One region of the Aneurinibacillus thermoaerophilus genome, then DNA from elsewhere that is predicted to be linked to it. Evidence: riboswitches for the same ligand, from Rfam matches in the RefSeq annotation. Region 1 holds a riboswitch; each other region holds the start of a gene.

Region 1 (4,215 bases):
GCGATCCAGCGCCGCATTAAACAATGTGCCGAACACCGCGATGCCAAACGTTTGTCCGAGCGTGCGGACGAACGAATTGGAGGCAGTGGCCGCACCACGTAAACTCCAATTCACTGAAGATTGAACAACAACGGTAAACACGGTAACCGAAAGGCCAAATCCAAGTCCTGCAAAAAACATAATCGCGATAAGCGCAAACTGTGACGTATCCATCCCGACGGACGCAAGCCAGAGCGAAGCAAAGATAAGGATGGCAAGTCCCAGCAATGACGTATTGCGTGTACCGATACGAAGCATCAAACGTCCGCTCAAGATCGCACCCAGCGGCCAACCGATGGACATCGGAGTTAATGCCAATCCTGAACTGGTTGCTCCTTCTCCATATACACCTTGAATCCACATCGGTAAATAGGCGTTTATCGCAATCAACACGGCGCTAATAATGAAAGAGACCAGATTGGAAACGGAAATACTGCGGATGGTCAACAGTTGCAGCGGCAGCATCGGTTCCGGCGACCTGATCTCAATCCACACGAATACAGCCAGGAACAAGGCCGCGGTCATAAATAGAACAAAAATAACCGAAGACGTCCAGGCATACTGCTGCCCGCCGGTCAAGAATGCGTACAACAACGCTGACATCCCGATGGTAAACGTAACTGCGCCCGCATAGTCGATATGTTGTTTCTTTTTCTCGAACGATTCATGCAAATATAGCCACAACATAATAACAGCCACAATGCCAAACGGCACATTAATAAAGAAAATCCAGTGCCACGATAAAACATCAACGAAAAATCCGCCCACCAGCGGCCCAACAATGCCGGAAATTCCCCAAATTGAGCTAAACCATCCCTGAATTTTGGCTCGCTCTTCAAATGAATAAATATCACCGATAATCGTGAACGTCACCGGCAGTACCGCCCCGGCTCCAATCCCCTGAATAGCGCGGAATAAAATCAGTTGCTCCATCGACTGCGCCAATCCACATAGCATCGAACCAAGTAAAAAGAAGGCGGTACCAATCGTAAAAATAACTTTGCGCCCGAATAAATCTGCCAGCTTGCCGTAAATCGGAGTTGTAACGGACGTTGTCAGCAAATATACCGCAAACACCCAACTCGTAAGCGTAATCCCCCCTAAATCACTTACGATTCTAGGTATCGCAGTACTGACGATCGTCACTTCAATAGCGGCCAGAAATGTTGCAACCAACATTGCGATTGTTACATTTCTTCTGTTTGTTTTCATATGTTCTCTCCTTCACCTTTGCTTTTACCCCCGCTATTGAAGGCGAGGGATTCTGCCTAGGTAGTATAAAGCTTCCAGCATAAAAGTCAATCGTCCGACTTACTGATACGTTCATTCTCCTGGATAAAACCCCCGCTGTGGAGGACAGCGGGGGTTGTTGATTCTTATAAGCCTAAATCAGCAAACGTTGCCATTTCATTCAACATAGCAAGCGATGCTTCCAGCAATGGGAACAAAAGCACTGCACCTGAGCCTTCGCCTAAACGCATGCGCAAATATAACGCTGGAGTCAGTTCCAAATATTCAAGCGCCGCCCGATGGGCTGGTTCTTCTGATAGATGCGATGCGAATAGATACGGGAGCACAGCCGGGCATATTTCATACGCAATCAGTGCGGCTGCGCCCGCGATCACCCCATCGACAAGAACAGCCATTCGATTGGCTGCAGCCCCTAAAGTCAATCCCACCAATCCGGCAATTTCCAGCCCGCCGACCCGCGCCAGCACATCAATCGGCTCCAGTTTGGCACGCCAATTCTTTTCAATTCCATTTATATGAAGTGCCCGCTCAATAATAGCCTCCTTGACCTTCCGCTTCTCTTCATCAATGCCTGTCCCTTTGCCTGTCAGCTCAGTTACAGAACGGCCGGTTACGGCAGCTGTCAAAGCAGTGCTCGGGGTTGTATTTCCGATTCCCATATCGCCTAAGGCCACCGCCTGATACCCCTCTCTGGCCAGTTCCACAGCGATCCGGATGCCGACTTCAATGGCGGCTACGGCTTCCTCCCGGCTCATTGCTGCCCCCTGCGCCATGTTGTTCGTGCCTGCCCTTACTTTTTCTGCTCTCACGCCCGGAGATGTTTTCGCCTTGCTTCCAACATCGACGACGATCACCTCCGCTCCCATCCGGCGCGAGAACACATTAATCGCAGCACCTCCCCGCGCAAAGTTATCCATCATCAATCCGGTTACCTCCGGCGGAAACGCGCTCACTCCTTCTTCGACCACACCATGATCGCCGCACATGACTACCACCGCTTTTTTACGCAACGTCGGCGCTTCTGTCCGTTGAATGCCAGCCAAGCGGATCACCATTTCCTCCAAGACTCCCAAACTTCCTGGCGGTTTGGTTAAGTTATCCACTTTTTTTTGCACCGCTCCCATCATCTTTTCATCCGGCTGGACGATACGACTCAATATGTCCGCGAGCGTAATCTTGGTTGTTTGTTTCACCTTCTCATCCCCATCCTTTTCTCTACCGTTTCAAGAAAATGGTAAGGACGCAGGAAAACAAAGCGCTGGTCACCATGATGAATAAAAAAGCCCAGGTCAAAGAAGACCTGGACTTGCCACATCCGGTTCAATGCTACCTGTTCCTCGAGTAGTCCGCTGCAATAGGCAGGTCTCCTGGCTCCCGGATCAATACCATGTGCCAACAGCCTTCCCAGACGAATCGCCCAGTGACTGTCAGCGGCTCCCCGGCTACAGTGGCGGGCCCGCGTGTTTTCTTCCCTATTCTCCCCGAAAATGGGGCACCTATTGCGTCCTATACACATTTACAAACAGCATACACCGGTTTGTTTATTTTTTCAATACTTGATAGATTCTCGCGATTGCCCAATCCAAATCCTCTTTAGAAATAATGAGCGGAGGCGCAAAGCGAATCGTTGTTTCATGCGTTTCTTTACACAGCAGACCAAGATCTTTCAACGCTTCGCAATATGGACGGGCTTTCTCTGTCAGCTCTACGCCAATAAACAGACCACGGCCGCGTACTTCTTTGATGATTGGATTTTCAATTTGCAATAATTTCTCTTTAAAGTATTCGCCCATTTCCAGCGAACGCTGCACAAGGTTTTCTTCTTCCAATACTTCAAGCGCTGCGATGGCCACGGCGCAGCCCAGCGGATTTCCGCCAAACGTGGAGCCGTGAGAACCCGGTTCGAAGACGCCGAGAATTTCTTTATCCGCAGCCACAGCAGAAATCGGGAACACACCGCCGCCAAGCGCTTTCCCCATAATATACATGTCCGGCTTTACATCTTCCCATTCGCAAGCGAACAGTTTACCTGTACGACCAAATCCGGTTTGAATTTCGTCTGCTACAAAAAGTACGTTATTTTGCTTACAAATTTCACGTGCTTGCTTTAGGAAACCTTCTGGCGGCATCACGATACCCGCTTCGCCTTGAATCGGCTCCGTAAGGAATGCGGCCGTATTAGGCGTAATCGCTTGTTTTAATGCCTCGATGTCACCGTACGGAATGATTTTGAAGCCTGGCGTAAACGGCCCGAATCCACGCTTATAGCTTTCATCGGAAGAGAAAGACGTAATGGTCGTCGTACGACCATGGAAGTTGCCTTCACATACAATAATTTCCGCCTTGTTTTCCGGGATTTTCTTTACATCGTATGCCCAGCGGCGCACTGCTTTAATTGCTGTTTCTACCGCTTCCGCGCCTGTATTCATCGGCAGAATCATGTCTTTTCCGGTCAGCTTGGAAAGCTTTTCGTAGAACTCGCCCAGTTTGTCATTATGAAATGCACGGGAAGTAAGCGTAACTTTATCCGCCTGTTCCTTGAGCGCCTGAATAATTTTCGGATGACGATGGCCTTGGTTGAGCGCCGAATAAGCGCTCAACATATCCATATATTTGTTGCCTTCCGGATCTTCTACCCATACGCCTTCCGCTTTAGAAATAACGATCGGTAGCGGATGATAGTTATTAGCACCGTATTTCTCGGTTTTTTCGATAATGCTTTGTGTTTTGCTCATAGAAGTCGCACCGTTCATGGTTATTCTCCCCTCTATAATAAAAATTACAATACTTCAGAAATAAGCTTCGGCTGCGTGAACTGCAACAGGTAGTCCGGGCCGCCCGCCTTGGAATCCGTACCGGACATATTGAAGCCACCGAACGGATGCACGCCAACGATCGCGCCTGTGCATTTACGGTTAATGTACA
Region 2 (4,215 bases), 970 kb from region 1:
TCCGGAATGGACGGGAAAAGAACGTGTCAATATTTTATTGTTGGGTGTGGACAAGCGTGATTATGAGGAGTCTACGCGTTCAGATTCAATTATGGTAGTAAGCATCGACCCGGTAACTCAAAAAGCGCATCTATTTTCTATTTTGCGCGATTCATGGGTAGAAATTCCGGGTCATAGAAAAAACCGGATTAATGCTGCATATGAACTTGGCGGCCCGGAATTGATGGCTGAGACGGTGGAGAATTTAACCGGGCTTCCGATTCAATATTATGTAGTGACCGATTTTAAAGGGTTTGAAAAAGTAGTGGATGCGCTTGGCGGCGTTGATTTGTATGTTGAAAAAGACATGGAATACTATTTGTATGAAAATAATGGGTACTATGATATTCTGCTGAAAAAAGGCTATCAGCACCTGGATGGTCGTAAAGCGCTGCAATATGTGCGTTTCCGCCACGACAAAATGGGCGACTTCAGCCGGACAGAGCGGCAGCGTAAATTCTTGAAAGCTTTGGCTGAAAAGGCGAAAAGTGGAACGAGTATCTGGAAAGTGCCGCGTGTGCTGGAGGCTATTTCTCCTTATGTAACGACTAATATGGGTTCCACCGATATGTTGCGTCTGGCAAACCTGGCCTATAAAATCGATCTGGAGAATCTACAGACGGAACAAATTCCGCCTTCTACGATTTTGCGGGAAAAAACGATTGGTGGGGCACAGGTAATCGATCCACGTGCAGAGCGGACAAAAGAATACATTCGTGAACTTCTGGAAAATCCGGTGGATGGCCAAGCTGAGGTAAACAAAGAGGTCAAGGGTTCTATAAACTGATTTTGTGTATAGGATAGTTGATAAAGGGGGACGGACTTATGGGAAAAATGCTTGAAACGATTGGATCCTGGATTACCGCCATTATCGACTATCTGGGGTATATGGGTGTGTTTCTCGGCATGCTTCTAGAAAGCGCCTGTATTCCGATTCCGAGCGAGCTAATTATGCCGTTCGCCGGTTTTTTGGCTTCTCAAGGCAAGATGGACCTGGTTTTTGCGATTGCGGCGGGAAGCTTTGGAGGCACGATCGGTTGCGTTGTCGCATATATCATCGGGCATCGTTATGGACATTTGTTGGAGGGGCCGCTTAGGTTCATCTTCCCGCTGCATGAAGTACGACGTGCGCAGCGCTGGTTGGCCCGGCATGGAGATAGTGTTGGGTTCTTTACTCGCTTGCTTCCGGCTATCCGTACGTTTATCTCCTTGCCTATGGGAATGGCACGTGCGCCATTTTTGCGTTTTATTGTCTATAGTTTTCTTGGCACGACGATGTGGTGTACGGCCCTTGCCTATGTAGGCTGGATTCTAGGTGAGAATTGGGCGGAGATTAAAACGTATTTACATTACGGGGACGCGTTTGTTTTGGCCGCGTGCGCGGTGCTTGTCATTTATTACTTGTGGAAAAGAAAAAAGCGAAGTCGTTTTGTATGAAGGAAGGCTCCTGGTTTTTGCCGGGAGCCGCTTTAAGTTAAGGAATGTTCTGCTTTCTTCTGAAATGCCCAAAAGGTTCCTTTATTAACCACAATATATTATGTTATAATCTCCTTATAAAACTAAATATAGGTAAGCTTTATGGTGTGTTTGCATGATTTTTTATCTTACTAAGAGATCAGGTAAACACTTAAAAGGGAAGACCGGTGAAAGTCCGGCGCGGTCCCGCCACTGTGAACGGGGAGCAACTCTTGGATTCACCACTGTTTCATAAGACTGAAATGGGAAGGTATAGAGAAGCGATGATCCGTAAGCCAGGAGACCTGCCATAAAGAAAGCACCGTTGGAACCACGAGGATGGGGAGGTGTAATCAGTCATGAGGGCGTTTGCCCTTTCTTAGGCGCGTTAAGCTTAGGCACAGGTATGCCTTTTTTCATTGCCTATTACAAGCATCCTTATACCCAACGGGAGAGGATGCTTTTTTTATTACCGCAAAGGAGATGGAAGAATTGCAAACATTTGTTTTTGATATGGATAAACAGGTTCCTTCACTCATCAGCGATATCTTGAGTGATTTTCCCCAATTAGATGCGGATGCGCTTATTCGGGGTACGTTCGCGAAAGGGAAACACAAAGAACTAACGGAACAAGAACTGGCGAAAATCGTTTCCATGTCAGCCGCGGAGCTGATCTCTAAAGAGGAGCCGGAATGGACCTATGTTGCAGCTAGAGCATATATCATTGCGCTGTATCACGAAGTGGCCCGAAGCCGTGCATACCCATTCAGACTTTCTCGTCCCTATGGTTCTTTTCTCGACCTGTTGGAGCAGTTAGTGGAAAAGGGCATTTATCAAAAGGAGATGCTAACGGCCTACCGCTTACAAGACATTATGGAACTGGAACAAGAGATCGATCCCGAAAAGGACAAGCTATTTACTTATTTGGGGATTGTTACTCTTGCCGAGCGGTATTTGGCCAGGGATTACACCGGCAACCTGTTTGAACTGCCCCAGGAGCGATTTATGATCATTGCTATGCACCTCATGATGCAAGAACCCAGAGAAAAAAGATTGGCGCTGGTGAAAGAAGCCTACTGGGCACTGAGTCATCAGTATATGACGGTGGCAACGCCGACTATGGCGAATGCGGGAAAAGCAAGGGGGGGCCAGCTTTCCAGCTGCTTTGTGGACACGGTTGATGACTCGTTGCAAGGCATCTACGATTCCAACACCGATATTGCCCGGCTGTCCAAAATGGGAGGCGGCATCGGCGTATATATGGGAAAAGTGCGGGCTCGTGGCTCTTCCATTCGCGGCTATGAAAACAAATCGAGCGGGGTTATTCCTTGGATTCGCCAACTGAACAACACGGCGGTAAGCGTCGACCAGCTTGGAACAAGAAACGGCAGCGTTGCTGTTTATCTCGATGTATGGCACAAAGATATCCTGGCTTTTTTAGATTTGAAAATGAACAACGGTGATGAGCGCTTGCGGGCGCATGACATCTTCACGGGTGTGTGTATCCCTGATCTTTTCATGGAAGCGGTAGAAAACAGAGAGGAATTTTATTTATTTGATCCGCATGAAGTTCGCAATGTAATGGGCTTTTCTCTGGAGGATTTCTATGATGAGGAGCCGGGGCAAGGCAGCTTTCGCGAACGTTACGAAGCGTGCGTCCGTAATGCCAGCTTGAGCCGTGTGACGGTACCGGCTATAGAAATCATGAAGCGGATCATGATCTCGCAGTTGGAAACGGGAACTCCGTTTATGTTCTACCGGGATACTGTTAACCGCGCGAACCCGAATAAACATGCGGGAATGATTTACTCCAGCAATTTGTGTACGGAAATTCTAGAGAACATGTCTCCTACAACGGTGTGCGAAGAAGTGTTACAGGACGGAGAGATTGTGATTCGGAAAATACCGGGCGATTTTGTTGTCTGCAATCTTTCCAGCATTAATCTGGGGCGTGCGGTACCCGCAAACGTATTGGAACGATTAATTCCCATTCAGGTGCGCATGCTGGACAACGTGATTGACGTAAATCAGATTGATGTTCTACAGGCCCACTATACTAACAAAAAGTATCGAGGCATTGGGCTTGGAGCTTTTGGATTACATCATCTGCTCGCCGTCAATAAAATCAGATGGGAAAGTGAAGAGGCGGTTAGATTCAACGATCGGTTGTTTGAACGAATCAATTATTTAGTCATTCGCGCTTCACTGGAATTAGCGAAAGAAAAAGGAGCCTATCCGCTCTTTTCAGGCAGCGAGTGGGAAAATGGAGAATATTTTGTCCGCAGACGTTATGATTCTCCCGAGTGGAAAGAACTCGCGAAAGAAGTAGCCGTATGCGGCATTCGAAACGGATATCTGATGGCCATTGCACCAACCGGCTCAACGTCGCTGATTGCTGGCTCCACCGCTTCTGTTGATCCAGTGTTCGAGCCGGTCGCTTATGAAGAGAAGACCACATACAAAATTGCCAATCCAGCTCCCGATTTGTCTTCTCGCACACTGTGGTACTACAAGGGAGCGTATCATCTGGATCAGCACTGGTCGATCAAACAGGCTGCCGCCCGCCAGCGTCATCTCGATCAGGGACAAAGTATCAATTTATATGTCCGTCCTGACATCCATGCCAGGGATTTACTACGGTTGCATATGGAGGCCTGGAAACAGGGATTGAAGACAACCTACTACATCCGCAGCCGTGCGATTGAGATTCATCAGTGCGAA
Region 3 (4,215 bases), 610 kb from region 1:
GAAGCTTATCGATACAGGCAAACGGGAAGTACATACAGAAAACGGTCAGCTTGTCCTAAAGAATTCGAAACCTGACTACGTATTCACATGGATGCCAGAACAAAAATAACTCGGTGTAGACGGGTCTTATTTTTAATCATATGGTCTGTATTTCTTCCTTAACTCTTCAAGCTCTTACTTTTTTTTCTCTACATCGATTTTTAGGAACAGACTATCCCGTTGCAGTTTTTTGATGGGGATAAGTTTGCCGTTCTTAATTAACTGGCTTAGACGTGCACGACTAATCCCTAGGTATTCAATAGCTTCAGCCGAGCTCAAGACTTCCTTTGCGATAAACTGTTTTAACTCTTTTGTACTGTTAAAGGTATAGTTCATTTTTCAATCCTTTCTTTATATAAGTGTAATACGAAATTCCAGATGACAAGAGCTGATAAGATACATGCCAAAGTAATGGATATCTTATCAAGTGTAGAAGGATTTTTGTAATTAATGGTACTTAGCACATAGACCACTAAAGCAATTATCCATACTTGTGATTTCGAAAATTTCTTAAGCATATTTTTAACTTAGATAGGGAAGGGTCAGTTCCCTTTCTTCGTTTGAAAAATTTCAGGTGTTATTTACGTGAGCGGCGCCTTTTTCTAAGGCGTCTCAGACTAGTGACAAATGCCCAGTACTTCTGCAGCTTTTACCGTAGAAAAACCTTCAAGAATCAGTCGAACGGCCGTCACACGCTGCCGGAAAAAAGCATCAGAAATCGCACGCTCTTCCTTTCGTAATGCTTCATTCGTAAGTTTGTAATCAGTGATTTTTTCATAACATAATCCGCTCCTTATCATTGTGATGATAAGAGCCAGTATTGCCAAATAACCGTTTGTTAACCCCTTAATCGGTAGCTATATATTTGCCAAATGAGACGGCTTCGACCATGGAAATTTGAAAAAGAATTCCCTGCTTTAGAATCAAATAATGTGCAAAATTACCAATGTTGTGTTTGCAAAAAGATAAAATCAAATAAGTTCCATGTTCCGCTTCTTCTTGTTTCTACGATTGATTAAATAACGGATGAATATTTCCGTCTCGTATTAGGAAAAAATGGAATTGGTAAATCGACCCTTTTTCTCATCACAATACGAACGTTGAAAGAGCAAAAAAGATGGATATAGGAGGAATGGAGATGGCTATGTATGATAGGAAGCAACCCTATGTAATACAAGAGAAACCCGGAAAAAAAGCTTATTGTGCTTGTGGTTTGACTGGGAACCCTCCGTATTGTGATGGCTCTCACAAAGGGACAGGAAAACAGCCGTTCATTGTGAATATTGAAGAACCGAAAACAGTCGCGATTTGCGGGTGCGGAAAATCCGGGAATTTACCGTAATGTGATGGTACCCATACCAAACTTTAATCGCCTTAAATAGTTGAATTTCGCCCCTGTCTGCCAAAAGGCAGGGTTTCTTATTTCTTTTGATTCGATCTACATGAAAGTAATAGTAAGCCTGAGTCTTATAAATTAGGTTGGCGCTGTTACTAGTATTCTGATTTCTTTCCTGTACTAAAGTCTATAATTTTTCAAAAAATAAGTGTTTACCAGTAGAATTATTTTCAAATTCATGTTATCATGGGCTCACTTACAACTGTATATGTAAACTTTACGGTGTTCAAAGTTCCACCAGATGCTGGAATGGAGAACTTAAAAGGGAAGTTCGGTGCAAATCCGACGCGGTCCCGCCACTGTGAAGGGAAGAACACTGCTGATATTAAACCCACTATTTCTGCCTGTGAAATGGGAAGGGGGCGGTTGTTCGTCAGACCCGAAGCCAGGAGACCTGCCGTGAAGAGAAACACTGCAAAACCACGAGGATGGTGAGGTGTTCAAAGGGGCATATAACACAGGCACGTAGATTGATTTTGCGCTTTTGTTTACCGAAGCATCTTTTCTGTGGGAAAAGATGCTTTTTTATTTTCATTATTAAAGGATGAGAGCGCAACTTGCTAGATTTTCTTATTGCTGATAGAAATTGCATGTATGAAAGGGAGGAAGAAGTGAATGAAAAGAAAACGTATGCTCTCGTTTGCTGCAGTTGTTGCGGGGTTCGCGCTTTATTTTTCGCTTAACGAACCTAACACTGCTTATGCGATGCACATTATGGAAGGCTTTTTGCCAGTAGGTTGGGCCGTTTTTTGGTGGGTGCTGTTTTTACCTTTTTTCCTGATGGGACTTCGTTCTCTTAAGCGATTAACAAAAGAGCAACCGGAGACGAAATTGCTTCTCGGGTTGGCGGGCGCATTTGCATTCGTTTTGTCAGCGCTGAAAATTCCATCCGTGACAGGAAGCAGTTCTCATCCGACCGGGACGGGATTGGGGGCGGTATTGTTTGGCCCGCTGGCGATGACAGTGTTAGGAAGCTTTGTGCTTTTGTTTCAGGCCGTACTCTTGGCACATGGTGGACTAACCACATTGGGTGCAAATGCGTTTTCCATGGCCGTGGTTGGGCCGTTCGTAGCATATAGTGTGTACCGATTGACTGTTCGTTCAACGGGAAAGCAACGTTTGGCCGTTTTTCTGGCGGCGGCATTAGCCGATATGGCGACTTATGTTGTTACTTCTTTACAGTTGGCGCTGGCATTTCCGGCGGCAAGTGGCGGAGTGCTGGCTTCTTTCGCAAAGTTTGCTGGAATTTTCGCGGTTACTCAGATTCCGCTCGCGATTAGCGAAGGGTTGCTGACGGTGCTGGTATGGAACTGGCTTATGGTGTATAACAGACAAGAATTAAACACGCTGCAATCTATTAAACGGGGAGCGTAATTCTTTATGAAAAATTCGGTTTGGAAAATGAATGTGTTGATTATTTTGGTAGTAGCTGCGTTGATGGTGATTCCGCTTGTCATGATTAAAGATTCGGATTTTGGCGGAGCGGACGGCGCGGCTGAACAGGCGGTGACAGAAATGGCACCAGAATACAAACCGTGGTTCAAGCCGCTTTTTGAACCGCCGGGAAGTGAGACGGAAAGCCTTCTATTCGCGCTTCAGGCGGCCTTTGGCGCCGGTATTATAGGGTATGGCATCGGTTATTATAAGGGTCGGGCTACAAAGCGGGAATGTTCGGATGAAGATTCAGCTTGATACGCTTGCTTATACGAATCGCCTGCGCCATGTATCTCCGATTCAGAAACTGGTAATTGGCATTACTATGCTTTGTTTTGTTATGGTGGCGCACGCGCCTACTCACATAGCAGTTTTTGTATGGATGAGTGTCTGGATTGTGGGCTATGCCGGCATTCCTTGGCGTATTTATTTGCGGCTATTGGGGGCAATTTCTTTATTTCTTGCGCTTAGCTTGCCGCCAATTATGCTGGAAATTACGGCGCGGTCAATAGCGGAGATAACAGAGCAGACGGTATTTATTTATTCTTTCGGAGTTTTTCATGTATATATTGGCGTGGCCGGTATGAAGAAAGCGAGCGCGTTATTGCTTCGTTCGCTTTCTTCCGTTTCTTGTTTGTATTTTATTTTGTTGACGGTTCCATTTACGGAAATTTTAGCCGTGCTGCGGCGGATTGGTGTCCCTTGTATGGTGACAGATTTGTTGCTTGTTATGTATCGGTTTGTTTTCGTGTTTTTAGAAACGGTGGAACAGCTTTGGATTGCCTATAAAGCAAGGGGAGCCCGACATGGATTCTCGCGCAAGATGCGGGATGCCGGCGGATTGGTTGCGCGATTATTTGCCCGGACAGTACAGCGTTATCAGCAGCTTTCGATTGGACTTGCGGCGCGCGGATTTGATGGAGACTTGAGGGTAGTAGCTTCTTCACATGCTTTTGTTTCGAGAAGATACGCGGCCGAGGCGGCAGCAGTTTTTTTGCTGTTGGTTGCGCTTGAATGGTGGACGGGAAGGTGAGAAGAATGGACTGGCTTTTGGAAATCGAGGATGTGTGCTACACATACCCGGGAAGTGAAACTCCTGCTTTGAATGGTCTAACAATGCGGGTGCCCAGAGGCAAGCGCTGCGTACTACTCGGACATAACGGCTGCGGAAAATCGACATTGTTTTTGCATATGAACGGAATTTATGCACCAGAACGCGGGGTCGTGAAGTGGAAAGGGGAAGCATTCTCTTATCGGCGTACGTTTCTCAGCCAAATCAGGCAGAAAGTCGGACTGGTCTTTCAAGATCCGGAACAGCAACTTATCGCCAGCACAGTGGCTGAAGA

The links. Region 1 has a riboswitch for cobalamin ahead of cobT (nicotinate-nucleotide--dimethylbenzimidazole phosphoribosyltransferase). Riboswitches for the same ligand answer to the same signal wherever they lie in the genome.
Region 2: linked by a shared signal. The riboswitch ahead of K3F53_RS02255 (ribonucleoside-diphosphate reductase subunit alpha) and the one ahead of cobT (nicotinate-nucleotide--dimethylbenzimidazole phosphoribosyltransferase) in region 1 are both predicted to bind cobalamin.
Region 3: linked by a shared signal. The riboswitch ahead of K3F53_RS00190 (energy-coupling factor ABC transporter permease) and the one ahead of cobT (nicotinate-nucleotide--dimethylbenzimidazole phosphoribosyltransferase) in region 1 are both predicted to bind cobalamin.

The regions. Positions count from the first base shown of each region.
Region 1 covers NZ_CP080764.1:3,089,540-3,093,754, forward strand. The annotation lists gene K3F53_RS15995 (MDR family MFS transporter) at 1-1,251, opposite strand, end outside; gene cobT (nicotinate-nucleotide--dimethylbenzimidazole phosphoribosyltransferase) at 1,416-2,483, opposite strand; cobalamin riboswitch at 2,631-2,805, opposite strand; gene K3F53_RS16005 (ornithine--oxo-acid transaminase) at 2,832-4,025, opposite strand; gene pruA (L-glutamate gamma-semialdehyde dehydrogenase) at 4,070-4,215, opposite strand, start outside.
Region 2 covers NZ_CP080764.1:394,213-398,427, forward strand. The annotation lists gene K3F53_RS02245 (LCP family protein) at 1-826, shown strand, start outside; gene K3F53_RS02250 (DedA family protein) at 865-1,476, shown strand; cobalamin riboswitch at 1,602-1,821, shown strand; gene K3F53_RS02255 (ribonucleoside-diphosphate reductase subunit alpha) at 2,008-4,215, shown strand, end outside.
Region 3 covers NZ_CP080764.1:34,181-38,395, forward strand. The annotation lists gene K3F53_RS00175 (helix-turn-helix domain-containing protein) at 175-375, opposite strand; gene K3F53_RS00180 (hypothetical protein) at 657-866, opposite strand; gene K3F53_RS00185 (CDGSH iron-sulfur domain-containing protein) at 1,178-1,381, shown strand; cobalamin riboswitch at 1,639-1,851, shown strand; gene K3F53_RS00190 (energy-coupling factor ABC transporter permease) at 2,051-2,809, shown strand; gene K3F53_RS00195 (energy-coupling factor ABC transporter substrate-binding protein) at 2,816-3,127, shown strand; gene cbiQ (cobalt ECF transporter T component CbiQ) at 3,111-3,902, shown strand; gene K3F53_RS00205 (energy-coupling factor ABC transporter ATP-binding protein) at 3,908-4,215, shown strand, end outside.